Regions from separate parts of the Rhizorhabdus argentea genome, predicted to be linked through region 1. Evidence: predicted binding sites of a transcription regulator. Region 1 holds the regulator's gene; each other region holds the start of a gene.
What was found. The regulator LexA, encoded in region 1, represses DNA repair genes until DNA is damaged. The targets are predictions, from matches to a motif close to GTTCCNCNCTTGTTCT.
Positions count from the first base shown of each region.

Region 2: AAC645_RS01280 (DNA recombination protein RmuC) is a predicted target of LexA. The motif match lies at 1,293-1,308, and genes of this name have one in related genera.
Region 3: recA (recombinase RecA) is a predicted target of LexA. The motif match lies at 1,323-1,338, and genes of this name have one in related genera.

Region 1 covers NZ_JBANFK010000004.1:246,062-249,339, reverse strand. The annotation lists gene moaC (cyclic pyranopterin monophosphate synthase MoaC) at 1-12, shown strand, start outside; gene AAC645_RS05730 (molybdopterin molybdotransferase MoeA) at 12-1,199, shown strand; gene lexA (transcriptional repressor LexA) at 1,257-1,916, shown strand; gene AAC645_RS05720 (antibiotic biosynthesis monooxygenase family protein) at 2,107-2,406, shown strand; gene AAC645_RS05715 (ComEC/Rec2 family competence protein) at 2,424-3,278, opposite strand, start outside.
Region 2 covers NZ_JBANFK010000001.1:260,575-263,852, reverse strand. The annotation lists gene AAC645_RS01280 (DNA recombination protein RmuC) at 1-1,279, opposite strand, end outside; gene AAC645_RS01275 (adenylate/guanylate cyclase domain-containing protein) at 1,407-3,278, shown strand, end outside.
Region 3 covers NZ_JBANFK010000022.1:5,137-8,414, reverse strand. The annotation lists gene AAC645_RS16655 (hybrid sensor histidine kinase/response regulator) at 1-1,296, shown strand, start outside; gene recA (recombinase RecA) at 1,409-2,482, shown strand; gene AAC645_RS16645 (VOC family protein) at 2,511-2,855, shown strand; gene AAC645_RS16640 (glutathione S-transferase family protein) at 2,998-3,278, shown strand, end outside.

The DNA.
Region 1 (3,278 bases):
TGGGCGGCGTAATGGCGCTTATTCCGGTCGCCGAGGCTCAAGCGCGGATGATCGCGCTCAGGCCGCCACTGCCGATCGAAACGGTGCCGCTGGCGCAGGCCAACGGGCGCCATGCCGCCGCCGATGTCGTCGCCGGCCGCACTCAGCCCGCGCTCGATCTGTCGGCGATGGACGGCTATGCGATCCGCTTCGACGAGCGGCCCGGCCCCTGGACCGTCGTCGGCGAAAGTGCCGCGGGCGGCGGCCTTGGCCGGGCGCTCGCAGCGGGCGAGGCGGCGCGGATCTTCACCGGGGCGCCAGTGCCAGCGGGCGCCGATGCGATCCTGGTACAGGAAGAAGCGGCGCGCGACGGCGACCGGCTGACCATGGCCGGCGAAGGACCGCGCGGGCCCGGCGCGCATATCCGCCGCGCCGGCAGCGATTTCACGCAGGGCGATATTTTGATCGCCGCGGGCACGGCAATCGGCGCAGCGGCGATCGCGCTTGCTGTCAGCGGCGGCCATGGCGCGCTCGCGGTCCGCCGCCGGCCGCGCATCTCCATTGTCTCGACGGGCAACGAACTGGTGCGGCCGGGCGTGCCCACCAGCGGCGCGCTGTTGCCCGCCTCCAATGGGCCGATGCTCGCGGCGATGCTGGCGGGGCCGACCTCCATCGTCACCGATCACGGCATCGTCCGCGACGATCTCGACGCAATCGCTGCGGCCTTCTCCGCGCTCGCCGGCCAGGCCAATATCATCGTCACCACCGGCGGCGCGTCGGTCGGCGATCATGATCTCGTCCTGCCCGCCCTGCAGAAGGCCGGCGCCCGCATCGATTTCTGGAAGGTCGCGCTCAAGCCCGGCAAGCCGGTGATGATCGGCACGCTCGGCGAGGCGATCGTGCTGGGACTACCCGGCAATCCGGTCTCGGCCTTCGTCACTGCCATGCTGTTCCTGAAGCCGCTGGTGGCGCATCTGCTCGGCGCGCGCAGCCCCATATCCACGCCGGTGCTCACCAGGCTCGGCGCAGCGCTCCCGGCGACCGGCAACCGGGCCGAATATCTGCGCGGCCGATGGAGCGAAGGGCGGGCGGTTCCGCTCATCGGCCAGGACAGCGCCGGCCTCGCCGCGCTAGTCGAAGCGGAGGTGCTGATCGTGCGGCCGCCCCAGTCTCCGGCACTGGCGCCGGGCGCCGATATCGACATCATTCCGATCGCTTGACAGAGTCGTCCCGGTTGCCTAAATGTTCTCCGTCCGTTCTAGACGAGGGCAATCGCCATGCTGACGCGCAAGCAACATGAACTTCTCCTATTCATCCATGATCGGCTGGTCGAGACCGGCGTGTCGCCCTCGTTCGAGGAGATGAAGGATGCGCTGGACCTCAAGTCCAAGTCGGGCGTCCATCGCCTGATCAGCGCGCTGGAGGAGCGCAATTTCATCCGCCGTCTGCCGAACCGGGCGCGCGCGCTCGAAGTACTGCGCATGCCCGACATGATCGCGAAGGCGCCGGCCGCGCCGTCGAAGGCGCCGCCGATCGTGCCGCAGGCAGCGAACGAGAATGTCCTCGAAATCCCGCTGCACGGCCGCATCGCCGCCGGCTTGCCGATCGAGGCGCTCGAAGGCCAAAGCACCTTGTCGGTGCCAGCCGCGCTGCTCGGCCCGGGTGAACATTATGCACTCGAGGTATCCGGCGATTCCATGGTCGAGGCCGGCATTCTCGACGGCGATTATGCGCTGATCCGGAAAGCCGAGACGGCGCGCGACGGCGACATCATCGTCGCGCTGATCGCCGACAGCGAGGCCACCCTCAAATATTTCCGCCGCGAAGGCGCGATGATTCGGCTCGATCCAGCCAATCGCGCCTATGATCCCCAGCGCTATAAGCCCGACCAGGTGCAGGTGCAGGGCAAGCTCGCAGGTCTGCTGCGCCGCTATTGAAGCGCTCGCCTCCTTCCTGAGCCCGTCTTTCTCGCGAAAGCGCGAATGACGGCGGGCGTAGTGAGCTTTCCCACTGCCTTCCTGTCGTCTGCGCCCGCGCATTTTGTCACACGCATCGTTCGCCCACCCGTTGACCCGCCGCATGTCGTGCGGCATTCCGGCGGCGCATCAGCGGCGCAGGAGAGATAATATGTCCGACGGGGTCTTCATCACCATGGAATTAGATGTGAAGCCTGAGGCGATCGACGCCTTCGCCAATAGCTTTAAGACCATGATCGGGGACACCGCCAAGTTTAAAGGCTTCCGCAGCCTCCAGGTGCTCCGCCAGGGCACAAAGATGTTCCTGTTCGAGGAATGGGATAGCGAAGCCGATTATGGGGCCTATATCGCCTTCCGCACCGAGCGCGGCGACATGGACATGCTGGAGAGCATCATGAACTCGGTACAGTCGGGCGTGTGGCCAACCCTGGTCGCCAGCGCGAAAGCCTGATCCTGACGGCCTGAGCCCTATAGCCGGAAAGTCGACCACGGATGGCGGCCGACATCGGCCGCCACGCTGTCGATCCGGCCGCGTTCGAGATCGATCGACAGCCCGCCGGTCCGCGCCAGCAGCGGCCGGTCGATCCGGATCCAGCGCGGCCGGCACGAACGCGGCATCCGCCGGTCGCTGATGACGATGTCCGCGCGCGCGCAGGCGCGGTTCATCCGGGCTATGTCGACGAGATAGGGGCTGCGGGTCGCGAGCACCATCCAACGGCGGCCGCCGCGCCGGAGCTGCGCCTCGCACAGGTCGGCGGAACAGCGCGCCGTCTGAAGGGCGTCGATCGGCACAGGCTCGCCATCGACGCCCGCCGCCTCGCTGAGCACGTCGCGGATATAGTCGCCGGCACGATCCCGCAGCAACGCGACCCGCCCGTCGTCCAGCACCACGGCAACATGCCGGCCGTCCCCCGTCACCAGCAGGTCCGGCTCGGGCGACTGCAGCGCCCAAGCCGCGCCGATCGCCAGCGGCACCGCTCCCCATCGCCGCATCTTCGTCCGCCACAGCGCGATCCACAGCCCGCCCGCCACCATCAGGGCGAAGGCGCCCCACGCCATGCTCGGCAACATCGCCACCGCACCCGGCGCGTCGCCGACCCGATGAGCGATCCAGAGAAGCAGCGCGAGCGCCTTCGATACCAGCCACCAGAACGGCGCGCCAAAACCCGCAACGTCGAGCAGCAGCGCCAGCGCCTCGAGCGGCATGATGACGAAGGTGGTCAGCGGGATAGCGACGATGTTGGCGGCGGCGCCATAGAGACCCGATTTGTGGAAATGAAACAGAGCGATCGGCGCCAACGCCGCCTCGATCACCATGCCGGA
Region 2 (3,278 bases), on a different contig from region 1:
CGCTCGCACGCGTTTCGACCGCGGGCAACTCGTCGATCTCCTTGCCGCCGGTCTCGATGTTGAGGTCGCGGAACTTGCGGCCGGTTACCAGCACGCGTCCCTCGAAGCTCGACACGAATTTGTTGTAGTTCTCGACAGCGCTGTTGAGGCCGCCGCCGACGCGCTTAAGGTGGGTCGCCGCGACCGATAGCCGCTCGAACATCTCCTTGCCGAGCTGGCCGATCTGCCGGGCTTCGTCGGCCATCTTCTCCTGCCGCCAGACGCTCGCCACGGTTCGAGCCAGCGCGACCAGGTTGATCGGCGTCGCGATCAGCACGCGGCGTTCATGCGCCCAGTCCCACAGTTCGGCATCCTGCTCCATCGCCGCCGACAGGAAATGCTCGCCCGGGATATACATGACGACATAATCGGCGGCGTCGCCGAAGCGGTCCCAATAGCTTTTCTGGCCAAGCTGGGTCGCGTGCGTCCGCAAGGCCGCCGCATGCGCCTTCAGGAAGGTCAGGCGAAGCGCCTCGTCGACCTGTTCGCTGGCATCCATATAGGCGTTGAACGAGCATTTCGCGTCGATGATCAGCTTGCGCCCGCCCGGCAGGCGCACAACCACGTCCGGCCGCAACCGCCCGTCCTCGGTGTCCACCGAAACCTCGGTCGCGAAGTCGGCATAAGGCGAAAGCCCGGCCTGTTCGAGCACGTTGCGCAGCGACTGCTCGCCCCAGCGTCCACGCGCCTTGGGGCTGGCGCGCAGCGCGTTGACCAGCTTGGCGGCCTCGTCGCGGACCTGCCCCTGCCCGACCCGGACCTGATCGACCGCCTCGCGCAGGCCTGCATAGCTGTCGACGCGATCCTTCTCGACCCGCTGCAATCCCTCCTCATAGCGCTTGAGCGTCGATTCGACCGGCGTCAGCAACGCCTTGAGCTGAGCTTCGCTCTTCTCGCCGGCCTGATGGAAGCGCTGGTCGGCGCGTTCGAGGAACTGGCGCTGGGCCGCATCGAGCAGTTTTCCGCCGACTTCGGCAAACTGGGCCGACAGTTGCTCCTTCGCCTCCTGGAGTGCACGCAACTGCGCCTCGAATGCCTCGGTCCGCGCCTGCCGCTCGGCGACGAGCCCGGATCGCTCGTTTTCGGAGCGGTTGAGCGCATCGCGCGCCGTTTCGAGCATCCTGCGCAGGTCTGCGGCTTCGGCGGTGCCGCCGGCCTGCATCCGCCCGCGCGCCAACCATCCCAGCGCGAGCCCCAGGAGCAGACAGAGTGGAAGTGCGAGCGCAGCTATCGATGACATCGAGTAAATCCCTGGAACAGATAGCGAACCGTGCCGTGCCTCAGCTGCGAATGCAAGCGCAACTCGGCGCTTCCCATATCCGGCGCAGCCTCTAATATCGAGCCGGGGTTGCGTCAGGGGGATGGGGATGCCGGACAGCGTCGGGGGTGCGTCAATGGCGGCGCGCTGGCACAGGTTTTGGCCGGCGCTGCGCAAGCTGCTCAAGCAGATTGGCACGACCCGCCTCGTCGTCACCGCCATCTTCCTGATCCTTGGCCTGGCGTTCGCGCGCTATAGCTGGAACATGATATTGGCCAAGGACGCCGAACGCGCGCTGTTCGACGTTCGCCTGCTGCTCGCGTCGCCGCGCGTCGAAACCGACCCGCGCATCGCGATGGTGACCTTCACCGAAGACACGCTCCGCCTGACCGGACGTCGTTCGCCGCTCGACCGCTCCATGCTCGCCAAGGGCCTGCTCGCACTCGACAAGATGGAGCCCAAGGCGATCGGCATCGATATTCTCGTCGATCAACCGACGCCCGAGGACCAGGTGCTGATCGACGCCTTCAGGACGATGAAAACGCCCACCTATCTGGGCTTCGCATCGAACGCGACCAACAAGACCTTCATGACGCTCGATCAGGAAACCTTCCTGCGCGACTTCCTGAAGCAGACGAAGCCCGGCAACGTCCACCCAACCAGCATCCGCCTGCTCGCCGATGATGACGGAGTGATGCGCAGCTGGCCGAACCAGCCCCGCGAACTGCCGCCGCTGATGGCCAATTCGCTGACCGGCGGCTTCGAACGCTTCCGCGACTATACCGGATCGATCCGCTACCGATTGCCGAAGTTCGAGGATCGGCCGGTGTTCGACAAGTTCCCGATCGAGGTGATCGCCAATCCCGATCTGCTCGAGGCTTTCAAGCCGCAGATCCAGGGCCGCTACATCATGATCGGCGGCGACATTCCCGATGTCGACCAGTTCATCACTCCCGCCTCGCGCATCCAGAAGGGCGAGACGACGATAGGCCTGGAAATTCACGCCACACTGCTGGCGCAGATGCTCGACAATATCACGCCGAACAAGATCCCGGCGTGGGGCATCTGGCTGATCGCGATTGGCGTGGTGATGCTGGGCGCGCTGACCGCAGTCTCCAACATGAAGATCTGGAAGCTGAGCCTGGTGCTGCTCATCCAGGCGGCGGGCGTGGTTGCGGTGCCGTTCATATGGCAGTTCAACAATGTCGACACCCAGGGGTTGCCGGTGTTCGGCTGGCTGATCGGCTGGGTCTTCGCCTATTCCGCGGTGGGCACGGCGGCCCGCGGCATAGGCTCGGAGCAGCGCAACTTCGCGGCGTCGGCGCTCGGCAAATATCTGCCGCGCGACATCGCCGCCGACATCATGAAAAATCCCGAACGGCTCCAGCTCCATGGCGAGAAGCGCGAGATTTTCGCCCTGTTCAGCGATCTCGAGGGCTTCACCAAGCTCAGCCACCAGATCGAGCCGGAAATGGTCGCCTTCCTGCTCAACCGGTATCTCGACGTGCTGTCGGAGACAGTCCTGGAATATGGCGGAACGATCGACAAGTTCGTCGGCGATGCGATCGTCGCCTTCTGGGGCGCGCCGATCAGCCGGCCAGACGACGCCGACCGGGCCGTTAAATGCGCGATTGCGATGTATGAGGCGGGCGAGCAGTTCCGCCGCGATGCGCCTGAAGGCGTACCGCCGATCGGCGTCACGCGAGTCGGTGTCCATCGCGGAGAAGCGATCGTCGGCAATTTCGGCGGCGAAGGCCGTATCCAGTACACCGCACTTGGCGACTCGATGAACACCGCGTCACGGCTGGAAGGTGCGAACAAGTATCTCAAGACCAAGACCCTGGTCAGCGACACCGTGGTCGAGAAGTCGACAATGGCGTATTTCAGGCCGATGGGGCGCATCGCGGTGTCGGGTCGGTCGACGCCGATGATCATATTCGAACCGGTTCCGCATTTTTCCGAGGAAGCTGTGCAACAGTTC
Region 3 (3,278 bases), on a different contig from region 1:
TCGGTGCGCCTCAAGGAACGGCCGGAGGAGAATGTCTCGCTGACCATCGCGGCGGCGAAGGGGCTTGGCAATGCCTCGGTGCTGCTCAGCCTCAAGGACAATAGCGAGGAGTCCAAGCTCAAGCGCCAGGTGGCGCAGGCGATGAAGATGCAGGCGGTGGGCCAGCTAGCCGGCGGCGTCGCCCATGATTTCAACAACATCCTGACCGCGATCATCGGCCATTGCGACCTGATGACGATGCGTCACATCCCGGGCGACAGCGATTATGACGATATCCAGCAAATCAAGCATAATTCGAACCGCGCCGCGGCACTGACCCGCCAGCTGCTCGCCTTCTCGCGCCAGCAGACGCTGCGGCCGCAGATACTTCAGATACCGGACGTGATCTCCGAAATTTCGAACCTGTTGAAGCGGCTGCTGGGCGAAACCGTCAAGCTGGAGGTCAGCCATGGCCGCAATCTCGGCACGGTGCGTGCCGACCCGGGCCAGCTCGAACAGGTGATCGTCAACCTCGCGGTCAACGCACGCGATGCCATGTCCGATGGCGGCACGCTGACGATCCAGACCTATGCGATGTCGCAGGCCGACGTACGGCGGCTTGGCATGGAGATCATGCCGGTCACCGAATATACCGCGATGAAGGTGACCGACACTGGCAGCGGCATCGCGCCGGAGATCATTACCAAGATCTTCGAACCCTTCTTCACGACCAAGGAAGTCGGCAAGGGCACGGGCCTGGGGCTGTCGACCGTGTATGGTATCGTCAAGCAGACCGGCGGTTTCATATTCGCCGAGAGCGAGTTGGGGAAGGGCACCAGCTTCGTCATCTATCTGCCGGTACACGAGGCGCCGGCTTCGGCGGTGGCGCCGCTGGTCAAGGCGAAGGAAGTCAGCACCGAATTATGGGGCACCGGCACCATCCTGCTCGTCGAGGACGAGGCGATGGTGCGCGCAGTGGCGGAGCGCGCGCTGGCGCGCCAGGGCTACAAGATCCTGACGGCCACCAATGGCGAGGAGGGGCTCGAGATAATCGAGACCGCCGAAGAACCGATCGACCTGGTGATCTCCGATGTGGTGATGCCGACGATGGATGGGCCGACCATGGCGCGCGCGGCCCGGGAGAAGCGGCCGGACCTGCCGATCATCTTCATGTCGGGCTATGCCGAGGAGCAGCTGCGCAAGTCGATCGACCTCGACAATATCGGCTTCCTGCCGAAACCCTTCTCGGTCCAGCAGATCGGGCAGGCGGCGCGCGAGGCGCTGGCAGATCATGCGCGAACCGAGGTGGTCAGCTAGGTCGATCCCGCGAACAAATCATGAATGTTTACCTCTTGTTCTTGGAGAACATTCCATGTACGAAGATCGTGTTTGAAGCTTTCGCTCACGCGATCTACGAGGGAGTTTACCCATGGCGGCTCAGTTGAAGCTCATTGGATCCGAAAAGGACGCGGCGAATATGGATAGACAGAAGGCCCTTGAAGCCGCCTTGGCGCAGATCGACCGCGCCTTCGGCAAGGGCTCGGCGATGAAGCTGGGATCGCGAGAGGCGATGCAGGTCGAGGCGATTTCCTCGGGCTCGCTGGGGCTGGACATCGCCCTCGGCATCGGCGGCTTGCCGCGTGGTCGAGTCGTCGAGATCTTCGGTCCGGAAAGCTCCGGCAAGACGACGCTGGCGCTGCACGCGATCGCCGAGGCGCAGAAGGGCGGCGGCACCGCAGCATTCATCGATGCCGAGCATGCGCTTGACCCCGTTTATGCCAAGAAGCTGGGCGTCAACATCGACGAGCTGATCGTGTCGCAGCCGGATACTGGCGAGCAGGCGCTCGAGATCGCGGACACGCTGGTCCGCTCCAATGCAATCGACGTGCTGGTGATCGACTCGGTCGCGGCGCTGGTGCCGAGGGCCGAGATCGAGGGTGAGATGGGTGACAGCCATGTCGGCCTGCAGGCGCGGCTGATGAGCCAGGCGCTACGCAAGATCACCGGCTCGATCAGCCGGTCGAAATGCCTTGTCATCTTCATCAACCAGATCCGCATGAAGATCGGGGTGATGTATGGTTCGCCGGAGACGACGACCGGCGGCAATGCGCTCAAATTCTACGCCTCGGTTCGGCTCGATATCCGTCGCACCGGCGCGATCAAGGATCGGGACGAGGTCGTCGGCAACGCGACGCGGGTCAAGGTCGTCAAGAATAAGGTCGCGCCGCCATTCAAGCAGGTCGAGTTCGACATCATGTATGGCGAGGGTGTGTCGAAGGTAGGCGAACTGATCGATCTGGGCGTGAAGGCAGGGCTGGTCGAGAAATCAGGGGCCTGGTTCAGCTACGACTCGGTTCGCATCGGTCAGGGCCGTGAGAATGCCAAGACCTATCTGCGCGAGAACCCGGAACTGGCCGCAAAGCTCGAATCGGCAATCCGCGGCAACACCGAAACGGTGGGCGATGCGTTGATGGCGGGTCCAGCTGAAGACGACGACATCTGATCTGACGCGATAGCGGAAAGGGCCGATTATGGCGGCGCGTCTGAACTATATCGAGCTGCCGGTCGGGAATACCGCCGGCAGCAAAGCCTTTTTCGAACAGGCATTCGGGTGGTCACTGACCGCCTTCGGCCCGGATTATGCCGCAACGATGGGACAGGGCTGTGACATCGCCCTCAACGGCGACGCCGCCGAGGCGAGCAGGGCTCCGCTGGCGGTGATCGAGGTCGACGATCTCGAAGCCGCCCAGATCGCGGTGGAGGCGGCCGGTGGCGTGGTGGTGCGGCCGATCTTCGCTTTTCCCGGCGGCCGCCGCTTTCACTTCCTCGAACCTTCGGGTGTCGAGCTGGCCGTCTATGTGAACGAGCCGCACTGACGGGATACGCTACTATCGTTCCGTCCCTCGATCGTCATTCCCGCGAGTAACGATTGGGAAGACGGCTTTGCGATGTTGATGCTTGCGCATCACGGGCGAAAGGGCCGATGCAGCCGACGGGTTTCTCCATGGAGCACCGGCCATGACGATCATCGTCCATCATCTTGAAAACTCGCGCTCGCAGCGTGTGCTCTGGCTGCTCGAAGAGCTGGGCCTCCCCTATGAGGTTCGCCGCTATCCGCGCGACCCGAGGACGATGCTCGCCCCACTGATACTCAGGAAGATCCACCCACTCGGCAAGTCGCCGATGATCGAACATGGCGGCCGCATCGTCGCCGAGACTGCGACGATCCTCGAATATCTCGTTGCGCTGGCCGGCGGGCGCTTCGGTCCGCCCGAGGATGAAGACGGCGCTCTGCGCTG